Regions from separate parts of the Roseovarius pelagicus genome, predicted to be linked through region 1. Evidence: riboswitches for the same ligand, from Rfam matches in the RefSeq annotation. Region 1 holds a riboswitch; the other holds the start of a gene.
What was found. A riboswitch is a leader RNA that binds a small molecule or an ion and turns the genes downstream of it on or off. The one in region 1 is predicted to bind thiamine pyrophosphate.
Positions count from the first base shown of each region.

Region 2: it holds a riboswitch for thiamine pyrophosphate, as region 1 does, so the genes downstream of both, thiM (hydroxyethylthiazole kinase) here and thiD (bifunctional hydroxymethylpyrimidine kinase/phosphomethylpyrimidine kinase) in region 1, are expected to answer to the same signal.

Region 1 covers NZ_CP106738.1:3,750,370-3,758,052, forward strand. Annotated here, with positions in the region: gene N7U68_RS19465 (CopD family protein) at 1-424, shown strand, start outside; partial or broken gene N7U68_RS21110 (glutaredoxin) at 432-565, opposite strand; gene N7U68_RS19475 (DUF305 domain-containing protein) at 576-1,400, opposite strand; gene N7U68_RS19480 (c-type cytochrome) at 1,477-1,881, opposite strand; gene N7U68_RS19485 (multicopper oxidase family protein) at 1,878-3,257, opposite strand; gene N7U68_RS19490 (c-type cytochrome) at 3,259-3,699, opposite strand; gene N7U68_RS19495 (hypothetical protein) at 3,787-4,104, opposite strand; TPP riboswitch at 4,380-4,483, shown strand; gene thiD (bifunctional hydroxymethylpyrimidine kinase/phosphomethylpyrimidine kinase) at 4,543-5,322, shown strand; gene N7U68_RS19505 (FAD-dependent oxidoreductase) at 5,319-6,299, shown strand; gene thiS (sulfur carrier protein ThiS) at 6,277-6,474, shown strand; gene N7U68_RS19515 (thiazole synthase) at 6,476-7,246, shown strand; gene N7U68_RS19520 (thiamine phosphate synthase) at 7,243-7,683, shown strand, end outside.
Region 2 covers NZ_CP106738.1:2,311,007-2,318,689, reverse strand. Annotated here, with positions in the region: partial or broken gene dapB (4-hydroxy-tetrahydrodipicolinate reductase) at 1-587, shown strand, start outside; gene N7U68_RS12520 (Lnb N-terminal periplasmic domain-containing protein) at 610-1,590, shown strand; gene N7U68_RS12515 (hypothetical protein) at 1,652-2,056, opposite strand; gene N7U68_RS12510 (aminotransferase class I/II-fold pyridoxal phosphate-dependent enzyme) at 2,237-3,373, opposite strand; gene thiE (thiamine phosphate synthase) at 3,554-4,168, opposite strand; gene thiM (hydroxyethylthiazole kinase) at 4,165-4,953, opposite strand; TPP riboswitch at 5,005-5,100, opposite strand; gene N7U68_RS12495 (DUF1674 domain-containing protein) at 5,146-5,322, opposite strand; partial or broken gene N7U68_RS21060 (transcription antitermination factor NusB) at 5,389-5,775, shown strand; gene N7U68_RS21055 (RsmB/NOP family class I SAM-dependent RNA methyltransferase) at 5,977-6,681, shown strand; gene N7U68_RS12485 (heparinase II/III family protein) at 6,775-7,683, shown strand, end outside.

The sequences.
Region 1 (7,683 bases):
GCTATTTGTTATCCACATCCTTGCGGCCAGTTTCTGGGTCGGTGGGTTCTTTCCGTTATATGACATGGTCGGCCGGGGCGGCGCGGGAGCAGTGCGCACTGTTGAGCAGTTTGGGCAGGCCGCGCTGTTTATGGTGGGGCTACTTGTTGGTGCCGGTGCTGCAATCCTTGTGATGCTGGCGGGTGATCCCATCGCGGTCTTGACCCAGACTTGGGGCCAGTTCCTAGCGCTGAAATTGATCGTCGTGGCTCTTTTGCTCGGGCTTGCTGGCCTGAACAAACTGCGTCTGACGCCGATGTTTGCTGAAACCGGAGACGGTAAACCGTTGCGGAAATCCATTCGGTGGGAAATGGCGGCTTTCGTCTTGATTCTGCTGATCACTGCGACCTTCACCTCAATCGCAGCACCGGAATATGCCGGATAGAAATCAGAGTTAGGAGATGATGCTCATCGACTTGATAGCCGCGGCACTCCAGCAGGTCCTTGGATTTCAGACCGTAGGGGCAGGAATGATCCGGCATTACCATGCATAGAGCGTGGCGGCTTTATTCGCACTCTGTGGCATGAATGAGCCGTCAGCTTGTGCAGTTGTAGTGGCCACGGAAACCCGCCGCGTAGCTCGGGCCAGCGCTTATGATCAGGTCGTGAAGATCATTGTCGTCTGTTTGGCGTAGCTCGACGGAAATAGGGCTTGCTGCAAAGCGATCATCGTCGCCGTCAAGACGCACGAGGTCGCCGCTGATCTTGATCAGAGCGGTGTCGTTGCCGGACACAAGCACTGGCGGGCTGGTTTCAGTGTATGCGAAGCCACACACCGGGACATCCGCGAAGACCTGAGCGATGTCTCCCTCTGACAGGAATTCCGGGTCGACTGTGTCGACGACTTCGCTGGCCAATGCCTCTTGTGCGGTCTTCAACTGAGGTTCTGGTGATACCGCCCTTGCAGCAGCTTCGCCATTTGCCGAGATCTCCGCGATCAAGTAGCGCATTTCCGCGATCTCCTTATCCTGCGCGTAGATGATGTCATTGGCCATGGTTCGTACTCGCGGATCGGTGATGTCCGCGCGCGCGGAGGTCATAATCGCAATCGAATGGTGCGGAATCATCGCCCGCATGTAGGCGCGGTCTTGCACCGTGGCCTGGCTGCGAACCAGCCAGAGCGCCCCGGCGAAGACCACGAGGGAGCCGGCAAAAATGGCGATATTCAGTATGGGATTCTTGTACATGCCCAGCATGAACGCCAACATGACAAAGGCCATGACCGCTCCCATAACAATCGCCATGTAGGCGCGTGTTTCTGACCAGAAGACATGGCTGATCAGATAGGTGTTGAGATACATCAATCCGAACATAAGCACCGTAGAAACGGCGATCATCAGGAAAAAGCGGGAATAAGCCATCGGCACCTCCAAGTTTGTTTGAAGGTAAAACAACCTTCCAGCGTTGGAGGGTTCCCATAAAGTCGACGTTTTCCGACTATTTTTTTCCGCTGATCGCCTCTTGATAGGCGCGTTCACGGTCCGGCCATGTGGATTTAATGTATTCGAGGATGGCGTGGATTTGCTCATCCTTCAGTGTATCGCCAAAGCCCGGCATGTTGCTTTCATAGTCGTCGCCGACAACTGCGGCCGTCCCATCCCGCGTAATGCGGAACAGGATGTCGTCGCTGTGATGCCATGTGTGACCCGTGACATCATGGGGCGGTGCAGGAAGTCGTCCATCAGTGCCACGGCTGCGCCAGTCTGGCTGACCTTCAAGTTTGGTCCCGTGACACGAGGCGCAGTGCTGTTGGTAGAGCGCAGCGCCATCCATGCCTTCTTCTGCCACGACAGAGTAAGCCGCACCGGAAAGCGCCGCTGCAAGCAGGAGAAGCCACCTCATGAGACCGTAATCCAGTTGGTCATGCCCGAGGCGGCGTGCCCCAACATGTGACAATGCAACAGCCATTTTCCCGGATTATCCGCGACGAATGCGATCTCGGTCGTCTGGTCCGGCATCACCAATACCGTGTCCCGTAGCGGTCCAGTGGTGCCGTCTGCGTTACGCACCCGGAAGTGCATCCCGTGCAAGTGCATAGCATGCGGAAAGATCGTGTCGTTCGTCATGCGGATGCGCGCCGTTTCTCCGAGTGACAGGGCGGCAAAGGGCGTCTTCCCCATACCTGCTTGTCCGGCCAGTGCCCAGAATTGGCCGTTCTGGACCAGCTCTTGCCAGCCCATTGTCTGTCCGTTGAAGGAGGCGCTCTCCAGCCCGCGCATGGCGCCACCTTGAAGGGGCATGTCAAAGACACGGGCCGCGTCGATTCCGGGGGTGTCCATTCGTGGGTTGGATGGCAAGGGCGCAGGCAGGTCTCGGTGAACCGAGGCCGCACGCCCCGTGACCGTGAATTCCACCAGCGCTCGCCAGCTGTCGTCGGAAGCGGCAAAAAGAAGCCCGGCTGGCGCGTCCTTCTCGGCGGTGACGTCCACGATCAGGTCTATGCGCTGCGCGGGAGCAAGGACAAGCGTGTTCGACACCGGCTCTGGTTCCGCAAGAGGCATCCCGTCGAGAGCGATCGTCCACCCCCTCAGCCCCTCAAGTCTAAGTCCAAAGATTTGCGCATTGGCCGCGTTGATCAGCCGCAAGCGCAGCCGGTCGTTCTGCCGCGCCGGGAGGCTGTAGTTGTAGCGCCCATTCACCCCCACCAGATTGCCGATGCGGCCGCCATGGCTCCGTGCCATCGGAGCCGCAAAGTTGTCGACGAACCGCCCGGTGTCCGGGTCGATCAACCAGTCGTCTATCATCAGGACTTCGTCGCCGTCAACGTCCGGCTGTGTCGGTTCTTCGACGATCAGCGCACCGGAAAGGCCCCGCGCTACCTGCTCCATGGAATTGGTGTGCGCGTGATACCAATAGGTGCCGGCGTCCGGCAGATCGAAGGCATAATCGAAGCCTTGCCCAGACGGTACTGGCTCTTGCGTCAGCCCCGCGACGCCATCCATCGCATTGTCTATTCGAATGCCGTGCCAGTGGATCGAGGTGGGAACAGTCAGGGTGTTGACCAGTCGCCGTTCAAACCGGCTGCCTTGCGCAACGCGGATCATGGGACCGGGGATCGTGCCGTCGTAACTCCAGACCGGCGTGGCGGGATAGCTGTCTGGAGCAAGCTGGATCATGGCCTCTTTGGCCGTCAACAGCGGCATGTCTTGGGCGAAAGCAGGGCGGACCAGCGGGGTAGAGGCAAGACCAGCGCAGAAATTGCGTCGTGTCAAATTCATATCAGTTAATCCCATTTGCACGTTGCACTTCACGGATATAAGCAATGATAGAGCCAGCATCAGCACGGGTGACCTGAGGCTGCGGCGGCATGTCCCCGAACTTCCAGTGATGCGCACGCACGCCATTTTGTGCAGCCATCTGAAAAGCCATATCCCCGTGGTGTGACGGCTCATAGATCTTGTGGATCAGCGGCGGTCCAAATCCCACTTTCCCCGCGGCATTTGCGCCGTGACAATCAGCGCAGACCGCATCGAATGCCCGTTTTCCCATAGAAGCCTCGGGCGAAAGACTCTTGGGTAGGGTGACGGCGACCATAGCCGCGCCTTGGGTGGGGGTCGATGCTTGGCCTGCCGACAGATCGTGGTCGGTAAGACGGGTATAAGTATATGTACCAAGTGCTACAGCAATGACCGCAGCCCCGGCAAGGAGCGTATTTTTCATGATATTTTCCTGTCCTGCGCAAGCCTTCGTGCTGCGCGTTCTCATTTAGGGCGGACGAATGTCAGCCCAGGACGCAGTAGAGAAGGATCAGGCGCGGGGAGGTGGCAGGTCTAGTGCCAAGCGAATGGATGCGCCTTTATATGCATCGGGCCATGCGTGGCGATGGCCAAGGTACTCTCCGTCGCGTTGTGAGAAAGCATCAGAAATAAGAGCCATGGGGGCACAAAGGGACATATCCGCGCAAGACGGTCCCTGATGCATTTTGCCCGCCTCGGCTTCCTGCATTTCGACCATCGCCTCTGGACAGGACGGGCATTCATGCATCGACATGCCAGCCGCATCAAAATGCGGAGATGAGACTAATACCATAAGGTTGGCCAGAAGGATAAAGGCGATCAGGCGCATGCGGGCTTTCTTACTTGTCATAGCTAACATGGGACGCCACGGGGGGCTGGTCAATGCAGATCTGAATTGCCAATGCACATCATGTACATAATCTTATCTCGACGAATTCGCAGATCGCGAGACAAGGGCGAAACTTCCTCGCCGTATTGGTGATTGAGTCGGTCCGCCAACGCGGTTCCGGTGGGATCTCGGACCAGCGCCAAGAGTGTGGCGGCAGGTTCTTTGGTTGCAGTATATCTGTTTGACGAAGCAATCACGCAGATCTACTAATCCATTGAAATCTGTTGGGGTGCCCTTGTCGGGGCTGAGATGCGCAATGCGCGAACCCATTGAACCTGAACCGGTTAGGACCGGCGGAGGGAACAGCTAGCGGACACAGCGTTCGTTCTGGTCGTACCCTCATTTCCTGTCCTGACCCTGAACGCCAAGGGCGGTGCCATGGTTGCAAAGGCGCTGACGATTGCAGGCTCGGATTCCGGTGGTGGCGCGGGCATTCAGGCCGATCTGAAAACGTTTTCGGCGATGGGCGTCTACGGCGCTTCGGTCGTTACAGCGGTGACCGCGCAAAACACGCAATCTGTCACGGCAATTCACGCCATTCCCGACGCGGTCGTGGCAGCGCAGATCGAAGCGGTCCTCAGTGATATAGAGATTGGCGCGATCAAGATCGGGATGCTGGGCACACCGTCGCTGATCAAGGTGGTCGCTGATGCCTTGGCGGGATATGACGGCCCCGTGGTGCTTGATCCAGTCATGGTCGCGAAATCGGGCGACACGCTGCTGGCCGATAGCGCGATTGATGCGCTAAAGTCCGAACTGTTCGGTCGCGCAACGCTAATTACTCCCAACTTGCCAGAAGCCGAAAAGCTCGCCGGTGCGGGCACACCCCAAGAGCAGGCTCAACGGCTATTGGAACTGGGCGTTGGCGCAGTGCTGATGAAAGGCGGGCATGCGGAGGGACAGATCTGCAAAGACACTCTGGTGTCGAGCACTGGTGCCCGGTCCTTTTCTGCACCTCGCGTGAATACACGAAACACTCACGGCACGGGGTGTTCCTACTCCTCGGCCATCGCTGCATGCATGGCACAGGGCATGTCGATGCAGGAGGCTGTTGCCCGCGCCCACCGTTGGCTGAATGCCGCGATATTGCAGGCGGATGACCTAAACGTTGGACACGGCCATGGGCCGGTTCACCATTTCCACGCGCTTTGGGGATGAGCGATCGTTTTACCATACTCGGTGGCGGCGTGTGCGGCTTGACGATGGCTGCGGAACTGTCGTTGCGCGGTGCGCAGGTCACGGTCAGTGACCCCAATGGAGCGCCCGGCGACCACGCCTGCTCGTGGTGGGCGGGAGGCATGTTAGCGCCCGAATGCGAGGGCGTGAGCGCGGAGCCAAACGTCGTTCATCACGGCCGCGAGGCTGCGGATTGGTGGGAAAGCCACGGTGCGACGGTGACCCGGAATGGGACGTTGGTTGTGGCCTTGGGGCGCGATCAGAGCGAATTGACAACATTCGGGCGCCGCGTGCCGTCCGCCGTGCCCATGGATCGCGCCGGGATCGAAGCATGCGAACCCCACTTGGCCGAGCGGTTTTCCAAGGCGCTGTTCATACCCAATGAGAACCACCTCGCCCCTCGTGCGACCATGATCGGACAGTATGACCGGCTGACGAAGGCCGGGGTCGTCTTTGAACGTGTGTTGCGGGGACAGGTCATAGACTGCCGCGGATTGGCTGCGCGTGACACGCTCCCTGACCTGCGCGGCGTCAAGGGCGAGATGCTGGTGGTGCGCTGCCCCGATGTCGCGCTCTCGCGTCCGGTCCGGCTGCTGCACCCGCGCTTTCCGCTATATATCGTGCCTCGTGGCGATGGGGTCTTTATGCTGGGTGCGACACAGCTTGAGAGTGGCGACCGCAACCGGGCCACCCTGCGATCTGTCATGGAGCTGATGAACGCTGCCTACGCCCTGCACCCTGCCTTTGGCGAGGCGGAACTGCTGGAAATCGGCGTCGATGCGCGGCCCGCCTTTCCGGACAACCAGCCACGTATTCGCCGGGTCGGCGAGCGGATTTACGCAAATGGCCTTTTTCGGCACGGATTTCTGCTGGCGCCCGCCCTGGCGCGGATGACTGCGGATCTGGTGCTGGAGGGCAAAACGCCGGAGGTTTGGTATGAAGATCATCGTGAACGGTGAGATGATGAACAGTGACGCGCCCACATTGGCGGCGTTGCTCGCTGAGCTTGGGAAAGGCGACGCGAAGGTGGCCACGTCGGTGAATGAGGCCTTTGTTCCTAAAACCCTGCGGGAACAACAGGTCCTGCGAGACGGCAACCGGGTCGAGATCGTCGCCCCGCGGCAGGGGGGCTGAGATGCCTACATTCTACGGCACCACGATCGATTCTCGCCTGATGTTGGGCACCGCTCAGTACCCATCCCCTGCCATTCTAGCAGACGCGTTTCAGCAATCGGGGGCGGGTATTGCCACAGTGTCGGTGCGCCGCGAGGCCGGCGGTGAGCAGGCAGGGCAGGATTTTTGGTCGCTGATCCAGCAACTGGGCGTTGCGGTCTTGCCCAACACCGCTGGCTGCCATTCGATTCGCGAAGCGGTGACCACAGCGCACATGGCGCGCGAACTCTTTGATACCGACTGGATCAAGCTGGAGATCATCGGCAATGCCGACACATTGCAACCCGATCCCTTCGGGCTGGTCGAGGCCGCAGCACAGTTGGCCGAGGACGGATTCGAGGTCTTCCCATATTGCACCGAGGATCTGGTGCTGTGCGAACGCTTGGTAGAGGTCGGTTGCAAGGTCCTTATGCCTTGGGGCGCGCCCATCGGCACGGGGCTTGGCCTAAATAACATTTACGGGCTGCGCAGCCTGCGGGCGCACTTTCCGGATATCCCCTTGGTGGTGGACGCCGGACTGGGCCTGCCGTCGCAGGCGGCGCACGCGATGGAATTGGGCTATGATGCGGTGCTTCTCAATACCGCCGTGGCCAAGGCGGGCGACCCCGTTGCGATGGCCAGAGCGTTTGCACATGCTGTGGAGGCTGGCGCGCTGGCGGCGCAGGCCGATCCTATCGACGCGCGGGATATGGCCGCCCCCTCTACGCCCATTATCGGAAAGGCATTCCTTTGACGCTACATCGCTTTTACCCGATCTTTGACGATGTCGCGTGGCTGCGGCGCATGTTGCCGCTAGGGATAAAGCTGGTGCAATTGCGGATCAAGGACCAGCCGCAGGACGCGCTGCGGGCGCAGATCCTTGAGGCGCGCGATCTGAGCCGCGCCCACGGTGCCGTGTTGGTTGTCAACGACCACTGGCAACTGGCCATCGAGCTTGGATGTGATTGGGTGCATTTGGGCCAAGAAGATTTGGACGACGCTAATGTGGATGAGATCCGAGCGACCGGCCTGAAACTGGGCATCTCGACCCATGACGAGGCGGAATTGACGCGGGCTCTGGCGTTGATGCCCGATTATGTCGCCCTCGGCCCGATCTATCCGACGATCCTCAAGAAAATGAAATGGCATCAGCAGGGCGTCGAGAAGCTGACGCTCTGGAAGGCACGTACG
Region 2 (7,683 bases), 1.4 Mb from region 1:
TTACCGCGCCTGCCGCCACGGTGGGGTTTGCCGATCTCGCGGCACAGGCCCGCGCGGTGCATGTCATCGGCACCACCGGGCTCGATACCGCAGATCTGACCCGGATCAAGGCCGCCGCGCGTCATGCGGTGATCGTGCGGGCTGGCAACATGAGCCTTGGCGTGAACCTGCTGACCCAGCTGACACGGCAGGTCGCGGCCGCATTGGACGACGATTACGACATCGAAATCATCGAAGCGCATCATAATCAGAAGGTCGACGCCCCCTCCGGCACTGCCTTGATGCTGGGCGAGGCCGCCGCCGAGGGGCGAGGTGTATCACTCGACACCACGTCGGACCGCGCCCGTGACGGAATCACTGGCAAGCGCCGCCGTGGCGATATCGGGTTTTCCGCCATTCGCGGCGGTGACATCATCGGTGAACATGACGTGATGTTTGCCGCGACTGGCGAACGTATCATCCTGCGCCACGTCGCCTCTGATCGCGCGGTGTTCGCGCGCGGCGCGCTCAAGGCCGCGCTCTGGGGTCAGGGCCGCCAGCCCGGCGAATACGACATGCTGGACGTGTTGGGTTTGAATGGCGGTTAGTTCACCATTCAGGATGGTCACAATGGCCCGGATTTTTCGCATTGTCGGTTCTACCATCTTCGCCCTGCTCGCGCTTTTCGGCACGGCATGGGCCGGCACGGCACTCTGGCTGCATCTGACCGGCGCGCTGCGGCTGGCCGCCCTCGCGGCACTCGTCATGGCGCTCGTGGTCGCCGTCTTGGCACGAAGGCGTGCCCGACCCCTCGGCTGGGCAGCGCTCGCTATTGCCGCGCTGGCAGTGGCCGGGTGGTATCAGACAATCGTCCCGCGCCATGATCGCGACTGGGCACCCGACGTGGCGCGCGGCGTGCGCGCCGACGTGTCAGGCGACCACCTGACCCTGCATGACGTGCGTGATTTCGACTGGATCACCCGCGACACCGCACGGGAACGCTGGATCACGACCCGGTATGACCTTGAACAGTTGCAGACCGTCGACATGCTGACGTCGGTCTGGGACAATCCAGACATCGCGCATCTATTGGTCAGCTTCGGCTTCTCAGATGGTCAGCACGTCGTCTTTTCCGTCGAGATCCGCCGCGAGGCAGACGAAGTGTTCAGCGAAATCGGCGGGTTTTTCCACCAGTTTGAACTGGTCCTGATTGCAGCCACCGAGCGCGATATCGTCAAGCTGCGTACCAACCACCGGAAGGAACAGGTCAGCCTGTATCCCATCGACCTGACACCGCAGCAACGGCGCGATTTCTTCATGGCTTACGTAACGCTCGCCCAACGGCTAGAGGCGCGCCCCGAATTCTACAACACCCTCACCGCGAATTGCACCACAGTGGTCTACGCGTTGGCAAAAACGGTCAATCCCGACCTGCCAATGGACCGGCGCATCGTGCTGTCCGGCCGTCTGCCCGCATTCATCGATGAGCTGGGCCTATTGGCAGGTGACGGCCCCCTAGAGGACCGACAACGCGACGCCCTGATCACCCCTCGCGCACAGAACGCGGAAGAAGGGGATAAATTTTCGGACGTGATACGAAACATTGATTAGTTTCATGCGCGCCATACGGAAAACGGGCCTCTGTTCGGCGACAGCCCGTAATAGGCCGCGCCTAGCGGTACGATCCGATGCAATAGGTCCCGCCACCATAAATGACCGGCGCATTCTTTGGGCATTTCCCGCCTGATCCCTGTCCGGGCTGCGCCCCCACCGGCGCGCTGCTGCGGCCCAGTTTCTCGTCGGCGCACGCATTGATCCATGCGGCATCTGCCGAACTTACATTCCGGTCAGGCAGGATACGAAACACGCTGTCACCGCCCCATGGGGACGCGACATAGACCACTTCCATCTTGGCCCGACCGGGCGAGCCAAGCTGATACTTGCAATCAACGATCGCCCGATGCTGATCTTGCGCTGAAACATAGCCTTTCTTTCTTGGCAAACCCTCTGCGTGAACCATCTGTACCAAAAGAAGAGTTGCACAGGTCGCAATTACGGATTTGACTAAGTAAGACATACAAATTTCCTTTAACGCCAACAGATTATACTCTGTACAGTGTATTCATTTTTCCAAACGGATTAGCATCCATAGGTTGAAGCCATATCTAATCTCGCATCTGAAAAGAAGATCATTTAGCAGAAAAATGACTACAAAATATGCAGTCGTGCGCTGGCCGCCAGACGCGCCGTGGCCGCGCTACTGTCGGTTCCGCTTTATATGCGCCTCCAGCGCCGCCAGTCCGTCGTCCAGCCCGGTCCGGCCGAACCCGATGCGGAAACGATCATCTGGCGTCGCGCCCAAGTCAGAGCGGTAGATCGTGCTGGGTAACACCAGAACACCGCTATCTTCGACCAATGATCGCGCAAATGCCTCGACCCCGTCGGCCCCCAGATAGCGCGGATATCCCATGCAGGACCCGTCCGGGCGGGTAAACTCGAACAGATCCGGATAGCGGGCAAAGAACGCCTCCCACTTTGGCAGGTTCTCGTCCACGATGGCGCAGTTGCGCGCCAGTAACTGGTCGCGAACCGTTAACGCGATGCGCGCCAATCGTTCACTTGGACCCGAATTACAGATCGACAGATAGTGCTTTAGCCGCTCCATCCGCGCCAGAACTTCGTGGTCCTGACAGGCGATCCAGCCAATGCGCAGCCCCGGCAACCCGTAGGACTTCGACATCACCCCCAGCGACAGACCGCGCTCATACTCATCCGCAACAAACGGCAGATGTGTCGCCCCGCTCGGCCCCAGCCCATGAAAAATCTCATCATGCAGGATCCAGATGCCATGTTTGCGACACAGCTCAATCAGCGCCCGATAGCGGTCCAACGGCAGGATCGCCCCTGTGGGATTATGCGGAAAATTGATCGTAACCAGCCGGGTATTGGGTCGGATCGCATCGCGCACGCGGTCAATATCCAGCGACCAGTTGTCGGCGGGGTCCAGCGGCACACCTGTCGCGTCACAAATCGCCAGCGGCATCGTCTCGTGCGACTGATAGTTCGGCGTGACCACGATGGCGTGATCATCCTTTTCCAGCAGGACCGTATTAGCCGCAAAAATCCCCTCACTCGCCCCAGCGAAACACAGGATGTCATCCGCATTGCGCCCGGCAAATGTACCCGCAATTTCGGCCCGCAAATCGGGCGCGCCCCAAGTTTCGGTGTAACCGAGCCACATATTTTCGAAATCAGCGCGATCTTCAGGCTCTGCCATCGCCAGTAGTTCGCTCAGCGTGATGCTCTCGGCGTCCGAGGCGGTCAGATGATAGCGGGCATTGAACTCCCACTTGGCAAAATGCGTTTCCAGCCGAAAATCGGGCAATGTCGTCATGGGTCTGTCCTCTATATTCGCCCGCTACGTGCACAACGTCGATGAACACAGGCCAGAAGTAAACCGGCCTCGCTGCGGGCTGATCGTATTAGTCCGGTTCGTTCCACGACGCCGTAAAATGCAGCGTCGGCCCGTGCCCATTTCCCACCCGGCGGATCGGTTCGTGCGAGACGATGGGGATTATACCTGCCTCCATGCTGCCACCAGCGACCCTGCAGCGTCGGCCATGCTCGGCGCACGAGAGATGGCCGATACAACCGCCATACCACATGCACCTGCGCCCCTTACGACCGCAGCGTCATCAGCAACCAAACCGCCGATCGCCACCACCGGCAGGTCTGTTTGCGCCACCGCAGCACGCAATCCCTCGAACCCGATCGGGGCCGCATGGTCGGCCTTGCTGGCTGATGCGCGGATCGGCCCGACACCCAGATAATCGACGCATCCCGCTGGAATAGAGTCTAGTTGACTCGCATCTTCGACAGACAGACCCAGAATCATATCCGGCCCGATCTGTGCTCGCGCCGCCTGCGGATCACCATCGCTCTGACCGATATGCAGCCCGTCCGCCCGCGCCGCTACAGCGACCTCAATGCGATCATTGACGATCAGCCGTGTTCCAAGAGGCCGCAGCACACGGCGCAGGTCACGCGCCAGCGCGATCATCGCCGCATTGTCGGCGGTTTTGTCCCGTAGCTGAATCCAGCGCACCCCGGCACGCGCAGCGGCCAGCGCCTGCGCGTGAACCGGTTCTGTCGCGTCCGCATCCGTGACGAAATAGATGCCATTCATCATGCCCGTGTCACCCTGGCACCCGCTGTCAGGGTCTCTGGCGTCATTGCCGCCAGCGCATCGAGAAAGGCAGGCTGAAAGCTGCCCGGCCCTGTGCTTAGCCCGACAGCCTGCTCTCCGGCCAGCCCGTAATAGGCCAGCGCCGCAACCGTCGCGGCCAGCGCAGGCTGATCCACGGCAAAGGCGGCCACGATCCCGGTCAGCGAACAGCCCAGCGCCGTGACTTGCGGCATGACTGGCGCACCATTGGCTATGCGCCAACCCTCAGAACCGTCAGTCACGTAATCAACCGGACCTGTCACAGCCGCCACGCCCCCTGTACGTCCAGCCAGATCGCGCGCCGCGGCCTCTGCCGCGCTGACTGCATCGGCTGCATCCGCGCCGCGACCGGCAGCATCTGCCCCTGCCAGCGCCATAATCTCGGACGCGTTGCCGCGAATGACTGTTGGCTTCAGCGCCAGAAGCCGCGCACCCGCGTCCTGGCGCAACGTCGTCGCCCCGATTGCGACCGGGTCCAGAACCCAGGGTTTGCCCGCAGCCGCCATGACGCCTGCAGCCTCTTCCATGGCGCTGACCCATTCGGGGTCGAGCGTGCCGATATTCACGCTCAGCGCCTGTGCAATCGCCGCAAATTCTCCGGCCTCTTCGCGCGCATGCACCATGGCGGGTGAGGCACCCGCCGCCAGCATGACATTCGCCATAATGTTCATCGCCACATAATTCGTAATATTCTGCACCAATGGTGCCGTGCTGCGCATTTTTGTCAGATACGTGCCGATGTCGTCCATTGTCGCCTCCGAGTGGCGAAGGTGTGGCAGGGACCGTTCCGGCAAACACGGGTAAGATGCCCCACGACTTCCTCCGCCAGTATGATCCGGGTCAGGTTCAAAGGGTACTTCTCAGCCCGCGAAACGCGTGCGCCCCTGTCGTGGCGGCAAGTTGCGCCAGCATGGCAGGCGCGTCAAGGTCCGGCTGTGGCGTCAGAAATCGACGGCGATGCCCTTGCGCTCCCAATCGCCATAGCGCACCGGCTCTGGTCCCTTGCGCCCGCCCAGCTCCTTGGGCAATTCCGACGCTCCTGCGGCCTTGCGGCGTGCCTCCGCTTCGGCCAGCGCGCGCTGCGCCTCGGGCGGCAGATCAGGTTTATCTTGGGTCATGGTGGGCCTTTCGCTGCTCTCGCCCCCTTGATATACGCGCCCGATACCTCTCGGCAAGGACACGCAATGCCCCCCGGACCACGCCCCCGACGCAATGACAGCCCGCCATCGGCACGCGCCAATGCCGTTTATCTGCTTGATCAGATCATGGGCGAGGGGCGCCTGATGCCGGAATTGCTGGCCAGCGGCGCTCTGGACCGGCTGGAACCGGGCGATCGCGCGCGCGCCCAACGGCTCGCGACAGATACCCTCCGCGGGTTGGAACGTGCCGACAGGCTGCTGAAAAAGCACCTGAGAAAGCCGCCGCCGCTGCACGTATCCAACATCCTGCGGCTCGGCACGGTTGAACTGTGCATGGGGGGGGATGCCCATGGTGTCGTGAATGACGCGGTGAACCTGATCGCGGGGCATAAACGCTATGGCAAACTGAAGGGGCTGATTAACGCGGTCCTGCGCAAGATTGCGGCTGATGGCCCGGCCGCATGGGCCGCATTGCGTGTCCCGCACCTGCCCAAATGGCTGCGCGCACCTCTGGCCGAGGCCTATGGCAGCACCGCTGTGGCTGGCTTTGAGGTCGCGCATTATGCCGGTGCCCCACTCGACCTGACTGCCCGCACTAACGCGCAGTCGGTGGCCGATGCAACGGGCGGCACGATGCTGCCCACGGGTTCAGTTCGTCTGACACAGCCCGGACAGGTTAGCACCCTGCCCGGTTTCGACACCGGCGACTGGTGGGTACAGGATGCCGCCGCCGCCCTGCCAGCGCAAATTCTGAGCGCACAACCCAATGAGGCCGTGCTGGACCTCTGTGCCGCACCGGGAGGCAAGACACTGCAACTCTCGGCGGCGGGCGCTACCGTGACCGCTCTCGACCTGTCAGAGCAGCGCATGACCCGCGTGGAACAGAACCTGATGCGCACCGGCCTCAACGCCACCTGCATCACCGGCGACGCGCTAGAGCATCAAGGCGGGCCGTATGATGCGATCCTGCTGGATGCGCCCTGTTCGGCGACAGGCACCATCCGCAGACATGCCGATCTGCCACATGCCCGTGACGGCGCCGAAATCGGTGATCTCATCGCGCTGCAAGAGGCGATGCTTGACCACGCCATCACCCTGCTGAAACCCGGCGGGCGGTTGATGTTCTGCACCTGCTCTTTGCTGCCGGACGAAGGCGAATGTCAGGTTGAAAACGCGCTGGCACGGCATCCGCACCTGCGCGCCGACCGCGCTGCGCTGAACCGTCCGGGCATTGACCCCGCATGGATCACCGAAGAAGGCGGGCTGCGGCTGCGCCCGGATTACTGGGCGGATCTGGGTGGCATGGATGGATTTTACATGGCCCTGCTGCGCGGCTGACCGCCCGACCTTCAATTGGTCGGTGACTTGGCGGCGGCTGCGCGGTATATTGCCGACAGTGGCGCCGCCAAGAGCGTCCCCAGAGGCGAGGCAATGGCAGCATCCGAAACACTCGGCGCAAAGTGGACACGTCTGATGAATCGCGTGCAGGCACGGCGTGCCACATGGGCGCGTCCTGCGACTGCATTCATCTCATCGCCGGAACCACGCACCATCGGCAGCTTTGCCCGCGGGCGGCAGCTTTGCGCCGGTAACTTCCTTTTTGCCGGGCATCTGCTGCAAGAACCTCAGGCGCTGATCTGGGATCTGGACAGCCCCGACCATGCGTTTGCGTCCGAGCTTCAGGGGTTCGCATGGCTCGACGATCTGGCCGCCGTGGGCGATCTGGCCGCACGACAGACGGCACAAGCGTGGGTCTGGGGCTGGATCGACCGTTATGGCACCGGGCGCGGTCCCGGCTGGACACCTGATCTGACCGGACGTCGGCTGATTCGCTGGATCAATCACGCGCTTTTCCTGCTGATGGGGCAGGATAAACCTGCCTCGGATGCATTTTACCGCTCACTCGGGCAGCAAACGCTCTTTCTCGGCAAACGCTGGGAGGCGGCACAGCCGGGGCTGCCGCGATTCGAGGCGCTGACCGGCCTGATCTATGCCGGGCTGGCGCTAGAAGGAATGCAGGACAATGTCGGTCATGCAACCCGCGCGCTATCACGCGAATGCGACGCGCGCATCTCTGGCGACGGGCTACTACCAACCCGCAACCCCGAAGAGTTGCTCGAAGTTTTCACCCTACTCACTTGGGCCGCGACCGCCCTCAGCGAAGCCGGACGCAGCCCCGGTGATTCGCACTGGCTGGCGATCGAGCGCATCGCGCCGACGCTGCGCACGCTGCGCCACGCCGATGGCGGGCTGGCCCGGTTTCACGGCGGCGGTCGGGGGCTAGAGGGACGGCTGGACAATGCACTGGCCAACAGTGGCATCAAAGGGCGCGCGCCGGAT